Regions from separate parts of the Ectobacillus polymachus genome, predicted to be linked through region 1. Evidence: riboswitches for the same ligand, from Rfam matches in the RefSeq annotation. Region 1 holds a riboswitch; each other region holds the start of a gene.
What was found. Region 1 has a riboswitch for S-adenosylmethionine ahead of metK (methionine adenosyltransferase). Riboswitches for the same ligand answer to the same signal wherever they lie in the genome.
Positions count from the first base shown of each region.

Region 1 (4,346 bases):
GAGACAAAAACATGGTGTCAAAGGAAAGTAATCTTCGATTCGTTGTTGCTGGTTTATTATTAGGTATTTTAATGGCAGCAATGGATAACACGATTGTAGCGACTGCAATTGGTACCATCGTATCTGATTTAGGCGGTCTGGATCAATTCGTATGGGTTACCTCAGCATATATGGTTACCGTTATGGCTGGTATGCCTATTTTCGGGAAATTATCAGATATGTATGGTCGTAAACGTTTTTTCGTATTTGGAATTCTTCTATTTTTAATAGGATCTGCGCTTTGCGGTACGGCACAAAGTATGACTCAGCTTAGTATTTATCGTGCCATACAAGGGGTTGGTGGCGGTGCCCTGCTACCAATTGCATTTACGATCGTCTTTGATATCTTCCCTGTTGAACAACGTGGTAAGATGACCGGATTATTAGGTGCTGTATTCGGTTCTGCTAGTGTATTTGGCCCTTTGCTAGGTGCATACATTACAGAACACCTTAGCTGGCATTGGATTTTCTACATTAATGTACCAATCGGGGCACTTTCCCTATTCTTTATCTTACGTGCATACAAAGAATCAAATCCTCCTAAGGAACAAAAAATTGACTGGTGGGGTGCAGCTACTCTCGTTTTATCGGTGGTTAGCTTAATGTTCGCATTAGAACTTGGCGGAAATAAATATGCATGGAACTCTACTCAAATCATATCTCTATTCGTATCGTTCGGCCTTTTCTTTATCATTTTTCTTATCGTTGAAACAAAAGTGAAAGATCCGATTATTTCATTTTGGATGTTTAAACGTCGTATATTTGCGATATCACAAATAATTGCGTTTTTATATGGTGCAACCTTTATCATTTTAACCGTATTTATTCCTATCTTTGTTCAAGCCGTCTATGGAGGATCTGCTACAAATGCCGGACTTATCTTAACTCCAATGATGTTAGGATCCGTTGTAGGTAGCGCAATTGCAGGTGCGTTTTTAACGAAAACAAGTTATCGAAACTTAATGCTTCTTTCTGTCGTATTCTTTTTTACGGGAATGTACCTTCTCAGCACATTAACTCCGCTAACAGCACGTACACTTGTCACAATCTATATGATCGTAGCTGGCTTTGGCGTTGGATTTTCATTTTCATTACTTCCAACATCATCTGTTCATAATATTGAACCACACCATCGCGGTTCAGCAAATTCTACGAACTCCTTTTTCCGTTCATTAGGTATGACTCTAGGTGTTACGATTTTCGGATCGATTCAAAGTAATGCATTTACAAACAACTTAAAGGATGCCTTTCAAGGAATGGGTACAAATCCACTTGGTGCGATTGGAGATTCTCGTTCCATTTTTGAAACGAGTATGCGAAGTAAAATTCCTGCTCCGATTTTAGATAAAATTGTGGCAGCCATGTCTTCTTCTATTACGCATGTATTTACACTTGCTTTGATTGCAATTGCTGTTGCCTTCATTGCTATTCTATTTATGGGAAATTCTCGAGTTACCGTTTCAAAGAAACAAACTAACGCCAAAACACAAGGCGCAAAATGAATAAGTGGCAGGGAAAAGCAAAACAAAACGGATTATCTTCAAAGGGAATGGATATTCTATAAAAATGTAAAAAAAAGAGAAACCTCTAAGGGAATGTTCCTTAGAGGTTTCTCTTATATTACTTTATTATAGTCCTGCTTGTTTCTTTAAATCCTCTGCCTTGTCTGTTTGTTCCCAAGGAAGATCAACATCAGTACGACCAAAATGACCGTATGCTGCTGTTTGCTTATAAATTGGACGTCGAAGATCAAGCATCTTAATGATTCCAGCTGGACGAAGATCAAAATTCGCACGAATTAAATCTACTAGAACTTCTTCAGAGACTTTTCCTGTTCCAAATGTATCAACGGAAATGGACACAGGCTGCGCTACACCAATTGCATAGGCAAGCTGAACTTCTGCTTTATCTGCAAGACCGGCAGCGACAATATTTTTTGCCACATAGCGTGCTGCATATGCAGCTGAACGGTCTACTTTTGTAGGATCTTTACCAGAGAATGCACCGCCGCCATGACGTGCGTAGCCACCGTACGTGTCTACAATAATTTTACGTCCTGTTAGACCAGCATCTCCTTGTGGACCGCCAATTACAAATCGGCCTGTCGGGTTGATAAAGTACTTTGTCTTTTCATCAATTAAATAAGCCGGTACAATTGGTTGAATGACATATTGTTTAACATCCTGCTCTATTTGTTCACGGGTAATTTCAGGATGATGTTGGGTTGAAATTACAATCGTATCAATGCGAACAGGCTGATTGTTTTCATCGTATTCTACGGTTACTTGCGTTTTACCATCTGGACGTAAATATGACAGTATATCATCTTTACGAACTTCTGCTAGACGACGAGATAATTTATGTGCAAGAGAAATAGGAAGAGGCATTAATTCTTTTGTTTCATTACAAGCAAAGCCGAACATTAATCCTTGATCACCGGCACCAATTGCTTCAATTTCAGCATCTGTCATAGAGCCTTCGCGAGATTCTAAAGCTTGGTTTACGCCCATTGCAATATCAGGAGATTGTTCATCAATAGAAGTCAGCACAGCGCAAGTTTCTGCATCAAATCCATATTTTGCACGGTTATAACCGATTTCACGAATTGTTTCACGAACAATTTTAGGAATATCTACATAAGTAGAAGTTGTAATCTCTCCTGCAACTAATACTAAACCAGTTGTTACTGATGTTTCACAAGCTACGCGTGCATTTGAATCCTTCTCTAAAATGGCATCTAGAATGCTATCAGATATTTGATCACAAATTTTATCTGGATGTCCTTCAGTTACAGACTCAGATGTAAACAGACGACGCTTTGTTGTCATTAGTAACCCCCCTTTTTTCTATTATTACGGAACTCATCTCTACATGTTACGTGGCATACTTACAATTCCCAGTTTTTAAAAATAAAAAACCTTTCCCCTTGAGGAAAGGTTAAAATTTGCTCATGTTTGCCTTTCACTCTTATCGTTCAAGGCTTAATTAGCCTTGCATCAGGTTTAGCACCTTTTCACTTTGAGAGTGAGGTTGCTGGGCTTCATGGGGCCTGTCCCTCCGCCAACTCAGGATAAGAGAGTATCCGTCCAAATGTATATTATAGTAAAAACAGCTGCTTGTCAATAAATTTTCATATTTGGAGGCAGTATAATCTCATATTTTGTCGAATAACTTAAATTAAGTAAGAAACAAATATTAATAAATAGTATACGTTATTTAAGTTAATATGTTATACTTAATGCAGAATGAGGATCATATTTCATAAATCACATAAAGGATGGTATGTATATGAGTACTGTGAATGTCCACACTGAATTACAAGCACTAATTAACGGAAGCAACGCGCATGTTCAATCAAGCGTTCCTCAATTAGTAGAAAAAGTTTTAATGAAAAAAGAAGGCATTTTAACTTCTGCTGGCGCTGTTTCTGTTGCAACAGGTAAATATACAGGACGATCTCCTAAAGATAAATTTATTGTTAAAGATGCTATTACAGAAAACAAAGTAGATTGGGGTTCAGTTAACCAACCAATTTCACAAGAAATATTCGATAAATTATATGCGAAAGTAATAGAATACTTAAAAAATAAAGATGAAATATTCGTATTCAACGGTTATGCAGGAGCAGATAAAGCTTATCAAATGCCAATCCAAGTTATCAACGAATATGCTTGGCATAATTTATTTGCACAACAATTATTTATTCGTCCAACTGAAGCTGAATTAGAAAATCATGTTTCAGAATTCACAATTGTTTCTGCTCCAAACTTCAAAGCAGATCCAAGCATTGATGGAACAAACTCAGAAACTTTCATCATCGTTTCCTTTGAAAAACGAATCGTTTTAATCGGCGGAACTGAATACGCTGGTGAAATGAAAAAAGGTATCTTCTCCATTATGAACTTCTTACTACCTGAACAAGAAATTTTTTCTATGCACTGCTCTTCAAATGTTGGTGAGGAAGGCGATGTAGCTTTATTCTTCGGTCTTTCTGGAACGGGAAAAACAACATTATCAGCAGATGCAGACCGTAAGCTAATCGGTGATGATGAACATGGTTGGTCTGATAACGGTGTATTTAACATCGAAGGCGGATGCTATGCAAAAGTCGTAAATTTATCTCGTGAGAAAGAACCACAAATATATGATGCAATAACATTTGGTTCTGTTTTAGAAAATGTTATTGTTGACGAACATACTCGTATTCCAGATTACAATGATGTAACTCTAACTGAAAACACTCGTGTAGCTTATCCAATTGAAGCAATAGACAATATTGTTCTTCCTAGTGTAGCAGGACATCCAAA
Region 1 covers NZ_JBLREB010000001.1:2,037,016-2,041,361, forward strand. Annotated here, with positions in the region: gene ACM5BR_RS10425 (MDR family MFS transporter) at 12-1,541, shown strand; gene metK (methionine adenosyltransferase) at 1,668-2,867, opposite strand; SAM riboswitch class I at 3,004-3,116, opposite strand; gene pckA (phosphoenolpyruvate carboxykinase (ATP)) at 3,328-4,346, shown strand, end outside.

Region 2 (4,346 bases), 940 kb from region 1:
AATGGCAGTCGGATCTGCAATCGGATCGCAAATCGGATTACTTGCATTACCCAGGGTTCCATTAAGAGTTGCTAAATCCTTATTGATTACCATTATTTTTCTACTAATAGGACAAGTAGTATGGGATTGCATAAAGGGTTTCTAATTAGTAGTGCTTATTAAAGCTTCACAAACATGAAATTAACAATGGGACTTCTAAGTTGAACCCCATTACTTAAAAACAAGAATAAAATTTACATAGGATACTCTATGATTTGAACAACAATAATTAATAATGTGGGGCTCAGCCACATCTCCATCAAGCTAAGATACCAAATAGGCCACGCTTTAAGCACAAAAGTAGATACCTGCATTTCTTTATCAACGAAAATAGATGGTTTATCGACGAAAATTACTACTTATCGACGAAAACAGAATGTTTATCGACGACTTTTACCCTTTTATCGACGAAAATGGAATGGTTATCGATTTTTCGTGTTTTATCGACAAAAACCATTACTAGACGAATGGCAGTTCTGAGCAAAAAAGGAGCCCTGGAATACGTTAACAACGCTTTTTCCGAAACTTCCCCTCCCCACTTTCATTATATATCGGAATAAACATACATATCCAACAAGTCCGAGTCAAAGATAATTTATTTAATGATATATGCTTAGAAAAGCCCGTTTCTATAAAAATATATTAATGTCTATTATACATGTCCACTTCTTTAACCATGAAACAGAATACTCTAATCCTGTAAAAGCTTTTACAAAATTATAAGGAGGGAGGAATTTTTTGGTATGAATGAAAATAATCAAGTAAATCAACCCATGGACCCCCCAGGACCTTGTACAGTAAATACAACACCTCTTAGTTCATTTACGAATATAAATACTCCCACAGTTACTGGATTCGCTGTTACGGCATTTATTAAGGTTCCTGTTGTTACGGTAGAGACAACAATCCAAATTCCTTTAGAGGCGACGATTACCCTTACGCCTGCAGCAACTGAAATTAAAAGAGTGAAAAAAAATGTATTTCTGGATCAAGTGAAACTTATTCCAGTTGCATTTACTCGTATTGATGAAACTGACTTTTTTAACGTGAGAAGAGCTAAATTATTTGTAGCAGGGCATATTCGAAAAAATATTGAATATACTACGTCAGGGAGTAGCGCTGGATGTACTACAGCACTTCAAGATAGAGTGGTCGATATTAATTTTTCTGGTTTTACAGACATATTACATTTTAACAATTTTCCAATCATCGGTATTTCTGAAACTGCCGAGGCTAATTTCCTTAGTGAAACAAACAACTTAAATGCTCGTTTGGATAAATTTTTCTTCCAAAATCTTGTCAAATTCAATGAACAGCCATTCGGTGAGTTAGTAGCTGCAAACTTCTTTGAACTTGATTTTTCACCAACGGTGGCAACTCCTGAGGCACCTTTTAGCACGTTGACAGAAAAAATCGTCCTGGAACTTACTATAAAAGTATTACAAAATCAGCAGCTTGCCATTGAAGCTGTTCCAGTAGTACCTAGGCTTGAGGGACTCACTCCTCCAGCATCTTAATGGAGTTTCCTCAACATATTTAAGACAAAAAGGATCCGTTTCTTTTAAACAGGTCCTTTTTGTACTTGCGTTTAAATGCCATATATGTGTGAATGTCTTATAATAGATACTCATTCTTTAAGACAAACGCAAAATACATAGCCTGCTGCTCATTATACTTTCTATACCCGTTTATGTACTGACTCCTTTTTATCTGGTGAAGGGGTTTTTATACGAACCGACTACTCCATTGTCTTTATCGCTAAAAGAATACCTGTTGCCCAATCTACTTCTGTTATGACTAAATCTCTTCTTTCTCTTAATTTATTAAGAAGCTTAGGTGCTTTAATTCTGTATTCCTCAGGTACACTCCTATCCGGAAGTAAATCATGAATGACGTAAAATCCTCCTACGTTTAAATGGTCTAATGTCTTATCCAACAGTTCAAATTTCCCTGGCCATGTATCTGCAAAAATAAAATCGAATGTCTCTTCCATATTTCGAATAAATATTGCACCGTCCTCACATCGAAAAGAAATTCGTTTATCATTCCCTAAATAGGTTTTTGCAATGTCTAACAATTGCGGATTTATATCCACCGTTATGAGCGTACTATCCCCATCCATTCCATCTACAATCCATGCTGCGGATGCACCAGATCCCGTTCCAAGTTCTAAAAATTTCCCCTTTGCTTTTGATGATGCTAATCCTTTTAGTAGATACCCCGTCTTTGGGTCACAAGATTGATGAAATCCCTGTAATTTCGAATGTTCTACAATTTTATCGTAAAGGCTTAGTGATTTCATCAGCGTCTCTTTTTCCATTTTACATAGCCCCTTCCATGAATATTCCTAAGATTCAAGTTATAAAACAAAATAAAAAGTGGCCTCTTTATTAAGAGGCCACGCGTTCACGGATTCGACCTCTTATCTCCCAAAGCATTTGCTCTGCTGGAATTAGCACCTTCCTAACGATATTAGGGGTTGCTGAGGCTTCAAAGGGCCAATCCCTCCACCTCTCTAGATAAGAATTCATATTCAATACAGATATAATTGGATATACTATACAATTAAGTATAATTTATAATAAATCGTTTTGTCACTTTCGTCAATCTGATACTCTACGATTCGAATAACAATAATTAATAAAGTGAAACTCCCCCCTCGCCATTTCCGTTATGCCCTAAACTTGGAATACAGTTGACGTTACAGGACTTATTCGTTCATAATACGTATATTGATTACAAAGGTAATTTCTATCTATCTTACCTATATTTTTCTATGGAGATGAAGCAAATGGCGTGGCAAGATATGACAATTCGGCTGCTTGTAGCTATACTTACCGGTGCATGTATCGGTACCGAACGACAATGGCGTCACCGAATGGCTGGAATACGTACAAATGCTCTTGTTTCCCTTGGAGCATGTTTATTCGTCATTTTATCGGTTATGTCAACAGGAGATAATAGTCCAACTCGAATTGCCGCACAAGTAGTGAGTGGCGTCGGCTTTCTAGGCGGCGGTGTGATCATACGAGAAGGGTTTAGCGTTCGCGGATTAAATACAGCTGCTACTCTTTGGTGTTCTGCAGCCGTTGGTACATTAGTTGGAGCAGGATTTATGAAACTGAGTATTATAGGTGCAATTGGCGTAGTATTAGCAAATGTTCTCCTTCGTCCTATTGCGTTATTCATGAATAGAAAATCAAAGGATCAGTCGCAAGAAAATCTCTTCTATGAAGTGAATATCACTTGTCTACATGAACATGAAACCGTTATACGTACTGCTTTATCTAAAATGATACTTTCAGAAGGAATAGCCTTACAAGAACTGTATAGTGAGGAAATTGAAAGTGGAAGTAAAGTATCCATAATGGCTTTGCTTCATAGCGATCAGTCGAAAGCCCTGCTAATCGAACAAATTGTTAGTAAATTAAAACTTGAACATGATATTATCGCAATTGGATGGAAAACCCTTTCAGAGCAAGAAGGCGATTAAGATGAACATCCGTTATACTTTGTGATCCCTTTCATATCTTAATCCCCTTACTGTCTGCGATAATAACAAAATAGCGAATTCAAAAACAACACCATCTGTTTTTTTCAGATGGTGTTTTCTTAAATAATAGTTTTTAGGTCTTGCGTATTCAAATTTTCCTAATCCTACATTCCTCTTAATACACTTGATATACATAGCCATACATATCATACGGATAATACGGATATGGATAACCATAACCATATCCAGGTGTTAGCAATGCCCCCGTCGCTAATCCCCCAAAGCCTCCGAAAAACGGACGACCAAAACCTCCTATAATTCGCTCATCACTCATTGCTTGTTTCCCTCCTTTTCATTCTTGCATGTTGTATACATAATTACGTTATTCTGGACAATTGTAATAGGAATAGGCAATTTTCTTACTACTACATGAAAAGGACAAGAGAAACAAACCTATTAATATTCGTTTTTCACTACATAGTATCTTTTGCAAAATCCAGACGAATATACTATAAACTCCTCTATACAATCATCTGGTTTTATTTTCCACTTTTACAACTATCCAAATGGAATATTTTACAATTATAGATTTACCAAGAAACGTACATTCTATATTTGACTTTAAATTCACGTAAGGAGGAATTGACGAATGACAGTAATTAATCAATTAAAACAAACGGTTTCTGGATTAAAAAGTGCACAAGCTAGCCTTGAAGGATTTGCACTTGCTACTGATAACCAACAAGCAAAGCAAACCTATAAAAATGCTGCTCAGCAGACCCAAACGGTCATTGATACTTTGGCACCGCGTGTA
Region 2 covers NZ_JBLREB010000001.1:1,094,176-1,098,521, forward strand. Annotated here, with positions in the region: gene ACM5BR_RS05550 (sulfite exporter TauE/SafE family protein) at 1-145, shown strand, start outside; gene ACM5BR_RS05555 (CsxC family protein) at 783-1,556, shown strand; gene ACM5BR_RS05560 (O-methyltransferase) at 1,778-2,359, opposite strand; SAM riboswitch class I at 2,459-2,565, opposite strand; gene ACM5BR_RS05565 (MgtC/SapB family protein) at 2,831-3,532, shown strand; gene ACM5BR_RS05570 (hypothetical protein) at 3,708-3,866, opposite strand; gene ACM5BR_RS05575 (DUF1657 domain-containing protein) at 4,182-4,346, shown strand, end outside.
Region 2: linked by a shared signal. The riboswitch ahead of ACM5BR_RS05560 (O-methyltransferase) and the one ahead of metK (methionine adenosyltransferase) in region 1 are both predicted to bind S-adenosylmethionine.

Region 3 (4,346 bases), 410 kb from region 1:
TTTTGGCAATCCAGCATTTGGGTATGCGGATAAGTATCCTTTACTAGGTAAGGATACTGTTTCTAATGATTCAATCATGCGCAGCGGTCCCAAGTGGCAATTTAATCCAACAACGTCGGCTCCTTTTTGCTGTAATTCATCTAATACTTGTTCGATGAATCGTCCACTTTGTGTAAGCCCTGCTTCGTGTAAGGCTACTTGTGCTACAATCGGCAGATTCGTTGCCTTCCGTAATACGCCAAGTGCGTGATAGAGTTCAACTTCATCGTAAAACGTTTCTAGAAGAAGAGCATCGGCCCCTTCTTCCAATAGTGCGCTAGCTTGCTCCATAAGCATAAATTCCCGCTCAACTTCTGTAGTCATAACAGATCCTATATGCTTCATACCACCAATTGTTCCAAGTACAATCGTATTCGCTTTCGCAGCTTTTCTAGCATTTCGAACTGCTTCTCGATTTATTTTTTTTACTTCATTTTCTAAACCATACATACGAAGTTTCCCTTCGTTGGCTCCGTATGTATGTGTTTGAATGACATCTGCTCCTGCTTCCACGTACAGCCTATGGATTTCAGTAATTCTTTCAGGCTCTGTTACATTCAACTCTTCAAAGCAGCTTTGCAAACCGTATGAATGGAGCATTGTTCCCATCGCTCCATCTCCTATCAGGATCCCCTGCCCAAGACTATCTACTAAGTTGCCCATATGTCACACTCCCCATATTCTGCTAACCCAAAAGAGGGAGATGAAAGAAACCCCTACTTTTAGAATGTTTCATTTTATCAAACAAAGGATCCCCCACTTCAAAGAAGAGGGGGATCCTTTGTTTCCTCCTCTTATCACGCAAAACCATTGTTTTGCAGGTTGTAGCACCGTTTCAAACATTCGTTTGAAGGTTGCCGGGCTTCATAGGGCCTATCCCTCCACCACTCTCGATAAGAGTTTCAAATCTGCTAGCTTGTAAGTGAATAATTTTTCAATTAATTTATCATGTACGACAGCAAATCGTCAATTCATTTTCAGAAAAAATATTTTTTTCTGAATACACAAAAAACAATTGCATTTTCTATCTACTTTGATATACAGTATTAAAAAGCCTTAACAATTTCATATATTCTTATCAAGAGAGGCAGAGGGACTGGCCCTGCGAAGCCTCAGCAACCATTAACAACCCTGTTAATACGGTGCTAATTCCAGCAAATTCACAATGAATTTGACAGATAAGAAGGTATAATCCAAAAAGCCTTCTTCTTATGAGAAGGCTTTTTTACATTAGAGGAGGATGAAACATGAAACGGATAGAAACAAAGCTTGCACAAATTGGCAACAGAAGTGAAGAGTGTACCGGAACTGTAAACGTACCCGTATATTTCTCAACTGCTTATCGTCACGAAGGAATTGGAAAATCTAGCGGCTATGATTATATTCGAACGGGAAATCCTACTCGAAACATATTAGAAAAAACAATTGCCGATTTAGAAGAAGGTGATCAAGGCTTTGCATGTAGCTCAGGAATGGCTGCGATTACGCTCGTTCTATCCTTATTTCAAGCAGGAGATGAACTCATTGTTGCAGAGGATTTATATGGAGGCACATTTCGGCTATTGCGTGATTACGAAGAAAAATGGAATATTCGATGTAGATACGTGAACATACAAGATCTCACTGAAATTACCAAGGTACTATCTCCTCAAACAAAGGCAATCTTTCTAGAAACTCCTACAAATCCACTAATGCAAGTTGCTGATATTGAGGAAATTGCTGCCATTAGCCAGCAGCACAATCTTCTTCTCATCGTTGATAATACATTTTATACACCCATTCTGCAAAAGCCTCTTCATCTTGGTGCTAACATCGTTGTTCATAGTGCAACAAAATATTTAGGAGGACATAACGATGTATTATCCGGCCTTGTTGTGGCAAAAGGAACTGCATTGTGCGAAACACTCGGCTACTATCACAATTCCTCCGGAGCAGTACTTAGTCCATTCGATTCATGGTTGCTTATGCGCGGAATGAAAACATTAGCTCTTCGAATGAGCAAGCATGAAGAAAATGCTAAAGTAATCGTTGATTTTTTGCAAAAAGCAAATGAGGTGACTGATGTACTCTATCCTGGGCATGGAGGCATGCTATCCTTTCGGCTGCAGCGAGAAGAATGGATTAATCCATTCCTACAATCGCTAGCTCTTATTACATTTGCAGAGAGCCTTGGAGGAATTGAAAGTTTTATCACCTATCCTGCTACTCAAACACACGCCGATATTCCATTTGAAATTCGAAACGAGAGAGGTATTTGTAATCGGCTGTTACGTTTTTCAGTTGGAATTGAACATATAGCCGATTTACTTACAGATTTAAGGCAAGCGTTTGATACTCTTCATAAGGAGGTAGGAGCATGAATCCATCCTTTTCTTTACAAACAAAATTACTTCATAACAATCACAAAGTTGAAACACAGACAGGGGCAGTGAGCGTTCCCATCTACAACACAAGTACATTTCACCAGCTAAGCGTGGATAAGTTTGGAAAATACGATTACAGTCGTTCTGGAAATCCGACTCGGGAAGCATTAGAAGAAACCATCGCTGAATTAGAAGGAGGCACGAGAGGCTTTGCATTTTCATCGGGAATGGCTGCCATCTCCACATGCTTTTTACTTTTATCCCAGGGTGATCATGTCTTAATTTCAGAGGATGTATACGGCGGTACATATCGAATCATTACAAATGTTTTATCTCGATACGGGATCTCCCATACATTTGTAGATATGACAAATATGGAAGCAGTTACGAAAGCGATATTACCAAACACAAAATTATTCTATATTGAAACACCATCTAATCCTCTTTTAAAAATTACAGATATCAGGAAAATAACAAGCCTAGCAAAACGAATCGGTGCTCTTACTTTTGTTGATAATACGTTCTTAACACCTCTTCTGCAGCAACCGCTTGCGTTAGGAGCTGACATTGTGTTACATAGTGCAACGAAGTTTATTTCCGGCCATAGTGATGTTACAGCAGGATTAGCAGTCGTACAGGATGAAAAACTTGGCGAGCGCCTTGCCTTTTTACAAAATGCATTTGGTGCCATCCTAGGGCCGCATGATAGCTGGCTTGTCTTGCGAGGAATCAAAACGATGCACGTTCGATTAGAACAATCCTCACATTCTGCTGAAAGACTGGCTTTATTTTTACAAAATCACGAAAAGATACAACAGGTATACTATCCTGGACTAACAGAGCATGATGGCTATGAAGTACAACAAAAGCAAGCAAAACATGCCGGTGCAGTTCTTTCCTTTGTTTTAGAAAATGAGCAGGACCTCCATACCTTTTTAGAACATATTACATTACCTGTTTTTGCAGTCAGTCTAGGAGCTGTAGAATCAATCCTCTCTTACCCTGTCACAATGTCCCACGCAGCTATGGATGAGGAAAAACGTCAAAAGCTTGGGATTACACGTTCACTTTTACGCCTTTCCGTTGGGTTAGAAAACTACGATGATTTACAATATGACTTTACAAACGCCTTATCACAGATAAAGTGAAACTTCCCTCGGTGGGGGTTTTCTCTCATCCCCCACCGAGGGTTAGCAAAGGCCAATACGGACTTTTACGGGCAGTTGTCCCCCACTTAGCCTTCTCCGATCTCTCTAAGCCTTGAAATGGGGGTCTTACTGCCCGTTAAAGCGGGATAAAGTGAAAATCTTCAAAAACAGGTGTTATCATATTCAGATACTAAAATCTAGAAAAATTTAAAAAAGAGGTGATGAAATCCCATTCTCATCATCTCTTTTTTTAGGAAATACATCTATAGCAGCCTTATGTATGCTAGAGGAAACTATTACGTATGTACTATATATAACAGAGTAAATATGATACAATGATTGTGCTATTTATTACAATATTTTTACAAATTATATACAAATAAATCCGCAAATTTACATTCAATTAAAATTTTAACTCATAAGTAAATATACTCCATTTGTAACTGTCAATTCAGTCTGTTTTTATATCATATTTTGGTTAATTTGAATACCATTACCTAAAATATGAAGCCTAATTTACGTAGCTATCTCTTTTCTTACGTTTTCTTTACTTTTCGACTAAACATTTGCAATCGGTATACTATTTATCATAAAATTTTGTTATGTATGGTGCTATTCGTATATATGGAGGTGTAAAAAATAAATGTTTGATTCATTTCGAGACGGAGAAGAACAATTCGAAGGAAATGCAGAAATGTTAAAGGTACTCGCGCATCCTGTTCGCCTTTGTATTGTGAAAGGATTGATTGAACGTGGAGCATGCAACGTATCTACTATGTACACATGCCTTAACATG
Region 3 covers NZ_JBLREB010000001.1:1,629,422-1,633,767, forward strand. Annotated here, with positions in the region: gene ACM5BR_RS08380 (bifunctional homocysteine S-methyltransferase/methylenetetrahydrofolate reductase) at 1-702, opposite strand, end outside; SAM riboswitch class I at 831-939, opposite strand; SAM riboswitch class I at 1,112-1,224, shown strand; gene ACM5BR_RS08385 (methionine biosynthesis PLP-dependent protein) at 1,287-2,399, shown strand; gene metC (cystathionine beta-lyase) at 2,396-3,550, shown strand; gene ACM5BR_RS08395 (ArsR/SmtB family transcription factor) at 4,194-4,346, shown strand, end outside.
Region 3: linked by a shared signal. The riboswitch ahead of ACM5BR_RS08385 (methionine biosynthesis PLP-dependent protein) and the one ahead of metK (methionine adenosyltransferase) in region 1 are both predicted to bind S-adenosylmethionine.

Region 4 (4,346 bases), on a different contig from region 1:
CAGCTTAATAATATTGCACAGCAAATCGAGGATTCCAAAGTTAAGTCAAATCAAATGCTTGCAGGGTATGATCAGCTCGCAGGGGGATTGCAACAGCTGCATGATAACTATGCAGGGATTCAAACGAATTTACAAGGGATGTCCTCTGGATTAGATAAAACGAACACAGTACTTGGTATGTTAGGACCACAATATAAAAATAATAATAATCAATTGTTAGCAGATGATCTTACCTATCAAGATGTACAAAAAGGCTTAGCTAAAACGAGTCAAGGATTGCAATCCCTCTCACAAGGCTTAGCAATCTTGAACGAAAATTTGAACTCTGTAAAAGAACAAGTTACTTCGGGCAAGGATCAGGCAAGCAAATCTATTAATCAACAAGATCAACTGGTCAGCGGACTGCGACAGCTTGCAGCTGCAGCAGGAGTGCTTCAAAATGGCAACGCAAAATTGGCGGATGGACAAAACCAGGTTATTAGCAATCTGCCAAAAATGTCAGATGGTCTTGGAAAAATAGTAGATGGGCAAACACAGTTAAAGCAAGGATTTGCTCCTTTAACGGATCAGCTAGGTTTACTGCAAAACGGACTTGGTCAAAGCGTAGATGGACTTGGTCAAATTTCAAATGGCTTGCATGATGCACAAGACTATTTAGGTAATTTAACAAATTCTCCAGATAAAGAGATGGCAGGTTTCTATGTTCCAAGTTCTGCATTAGAGAGCGCAGACTTCCAGCAGGTATTTGATAAATATTTATCAAAAGATAAACAAGTTGCAAAGTTTGATGTGGTATTAAAATACAATCCATACTCGAACGAAGCTCTGCAATCGACGAAAGATATTCAAGATGCAGTGAAACGTGGCTTAGCAGGAACGGATTTACAGGATGCGAATATCGGGATATCCGGTGTATCCGCTATGTCATCCGATATGTTAGCGGCGTCAAATAGTGACTATACACACACCGTTATCTATATGCTAATTGGGATTGCGATTATTTTAATCCTATTGCTTCGTTCGCTTGTGATGCCATTGTATTTAATTGTTTCATTACTATTATGTTTCTTCTCTTCACTTGCCATCAATCAAGTCATTTTCGTGAATATACTAGGATATGATGGGATAAGCTGGACGATGCCATTTTTCGGCTTCGTGCTTCTGATGGCACTAGGTGTAGATTATAGCATCTTCCTTATGGACCGCTTTAATGAGTATAAAGGAATGCCGGTGAAGGATGCGATGCTTCTTGCAATGCGTAATATGGGACCGGTTATTTTCTCAGCCGTTATCATATTAGGAGGAACGTTTGCTGCGATGGTCCCGTCTGGGGTTCTTTCTCTTATGCAAATCGCAACCATCGTATTATCAGGCTTACTGCTATACGCCTTCGTGTTCCTACCGTTCTTCATACCTGTTATGGTGAAGCTATTTGGACGTGCAAACTGGTTCCCATTTGATCGGAACTTGCCAACTGAAAAACAGAATGATATAGGGAAATAAAAAAGGTAGAGAGATAACAAAAGTACCTCCGTTTCATTGTGAATCGGAGGTATTTTCCTATTCTAGTATAGGATGCTTTATCCGCGATTTATCGCTATTCATATCAGACGCAGCAAGGGTTAATCCTTATCTTAATGTAATATTTATCCCCTCTTTAGAAATAACTCGGCATCACTCCACATATTGCAAAAGCTTAACCAGTAATTTTTTGAAAATTATTATTGAATTATCATTGTTTTTCTATTGAGGCGATCGTGTATCTTTCATACAATGCTAGTAAACGAGGTATTGTAAGGAGGGGAACAAATGCGTAAAATAATGATTACGCTGATTGTTGTTCTAACTATTGGACGTGGATGGGAATGGTACATACAAGAAACATCTACGACGCCGTTTCCTGAAGAATCTCGATCTTTAAGTGAAAACGACATGTTAAGTCATCCTATACACATCGCCCAGGAGTTAGAACTTCATTTCGATAATTGAAGTATTAAGGATGAGTAAAATATGAATCAAATTCAAAATTGTCATAAATTGATTTTAAAGCAGGGTGATTCGTATCAGGCAGGTGCGTTTATTTATTTAGATAAACCGCAAACTGTGATAGGGCGTGTGAATCCTTCGTACGAGCCGGATTTCTCTATTCACAATCAATTTGTTTCACGTAAACATTTCGTCATTTTTATAAAGGAAGGCAAGATGACCATTCAGGATTTAGGAAGTAAGCATGGAACAGAGTTAAATAGAGAAGCACTGGTTCCATTTGAAATATACCCATTAAATGACTCGGATACGATTACATTAGCGAATGGGCTCATCGAATTACAGCTGGAAAAAGACTATGATGAAACGATGGAAATTCCAGGAGAACTCCTTGCTTATCATTTACATAAGGACGTACTTGAAATGGATGATATCGCGCAAACCATATATCTTCAGGATACTAGCATCAAATTATCACAAAAAGAGTATGCTTGCTGTAAAGTAATGGCGAATCATTTGAATGAGTTTGTTAGCAAGCAGCAGATTATTGCTGCTGTTTGGCCTGAACGGACATTATCAGATAATGTATATGTCGGAACAGAAGAGATGAATTCGCTGATTTATCGTCTTCGGGTGAAAATAAAAGGATATTTAAAAATTGAATCGGTATTACGAAATGGATTTAGAATGTCTAGAAGCAATTCGCATGATATGGAATAACAGGCGCACGCGGGTGCGCCTGTTATTTATTTCGCTGCGTAAGACCATGGTCACCATTCTTTGCATATTTCTAGGTGTACGACAGCTTCCGTAAAAATATACCGAGCTTTACCGGCTGTATCAATAATATGTAGGCATTGCTGCCTTTCATTGTAATGATGAACACGTCCTGTTAAATGGGAAATTACGCCATGATGACGATAATCAAAGGATACATACTGATTATGTTCCATTGCTTCACAAATCATGATTTCGAAGCTGATGTTTGTCTCCGGTGTAACGGATCGTTCTAGATTGCCTCCAGATTCATAATGAAAGACTTCGCCATTCCACGCCTCCTGATTACACTTCACAGAAATCGCTCCTTTTAATCGAACATTTGTTCTTATTTTACCTTTTTTTATGGGGATTATGCAAGTGATTGTTGAAAGTTATATAGTCCTAGGAACCTTGCAAAAGTATTTCGTGATTTAGTATTTACAAGCATCGTGTAAGAAATCGAATATATCTTTTTTTCTTTGCTTACGGAATAGTCAGAAAAAATAATATATCAAATAATTCAGAAAATATATTGACATAAGGTTAATAGTTATATAGAATGTAAATAATTTCATATGTCTTATCGAGAATAGGTGGAGGGATCAGGCCCTTTGAAGCCTTGGCAACAGCCGTAAACCGGAATTGTGCCAAATCCTGCAGGTTTTGCTCTGAAAGATAAGAGATTACACAGTCATGTGCGAATTCGGGCTGCTTCTTTTACCTTTTTGGGTAGGAAGCAGCCCTTTTAATTTAAATAAAGAGGAAGGGTGAACATGATGGGAGAAACATGGAACAAGGGAACGATTTGTGTACAGGGAGGCTATACGCCTAAAAATGGAGAACCACGTGTGCTGCCGTTATATCAAAGCACAACGTATAAATATGATACACCTGAGGATTTAGCAGCTCTATTTGATTTACGTGCTGAAGGTTATATTTATACACGAATTGCAAATCCAACCGTTGCAGCTTTCGAAACGAAGCTAAGTCAGCTCGAGGGCGGCGTTGGTGCTGTAGCAACCGCTTCTGGTCAAGCAGCGATTCAATTAGCAGTATTAAATATCGCTGGAGCAGGCGATCATATTTTGTGCTCATCTACCGTTTACGGAGGTACTCACAATCTATTTGCTGTCAGTTTACGTAAGCTTGGCATTGATGTTACATTCTTTGATCCAGAGCTGTCGGTAGAAGATATTGTTAAACTTGCAACAAGCAAGACAAAGCTCCTTTATGGCGAATCAATCGGTAACCCTGCTATTAATGTACTAAATTTTGAAGTATTTTCAGCGGCTGCAAAAGAACTAGATATTCCGCTTATCATTGATAATACGTTAGCTTCTCCGTATTTGTGCCAGCCATTTGCTCATGGAGCAAATATCGTGGTTCATTCAACTACGAAATATATTGATGGGCATGCAAGCTCAGTAGGCGGAGTCGTAATTGACGGCGGAAACTTTAACTGGGATAACGGAAAGTATCCAGAACTTGTCCTGCCAGATGAAAGTTATCACGGCGTGCAATATTTGAAGGACTTCGGAGCAGCTGCCTATATCGTAAAGGCACGCGTTCAGCTTCTTCGTGATTTTGGTAACTGTATTAGC
Region 4 covers NZ_JBLREB010000002.1:131,653-135,998, forward strand. Annotated here, with positions in the region: gene ACM5BR_RS11230 (MMPL family transporter) at 1-1,503, shown strand, start outside; gene ACM5BR_RS11235 (hypothetical protein) at 1,810-1,989, shown strand; gene ACM5BR_RS11240 (FHA domain-containing protein) at 2,011-2,706, shown strand; gene ACM5BR_RS11245 (YolD-like family protein) at 2,757-3,059, opposite strand; SAM riboswitch class I at 3,323-3,427, shown strand; gene ACM5BR_RS11250 (bifunctional O-acetylhomoserine aminocarboxypropyltransferase/cysteine synthase) at 3,522-4,346, shown strand, end outside.
Region 4: linked by a shared signal. The riboswitch ahead of ACM5BR_RS11250 (bifunctional O-acetylhomoserine aminocarboxypropyltransferase/cysteine synthase) and the one ahead of metK (methionine adenosyltransferase) in region 1 are both predicted to bind S-adenosylmethionine.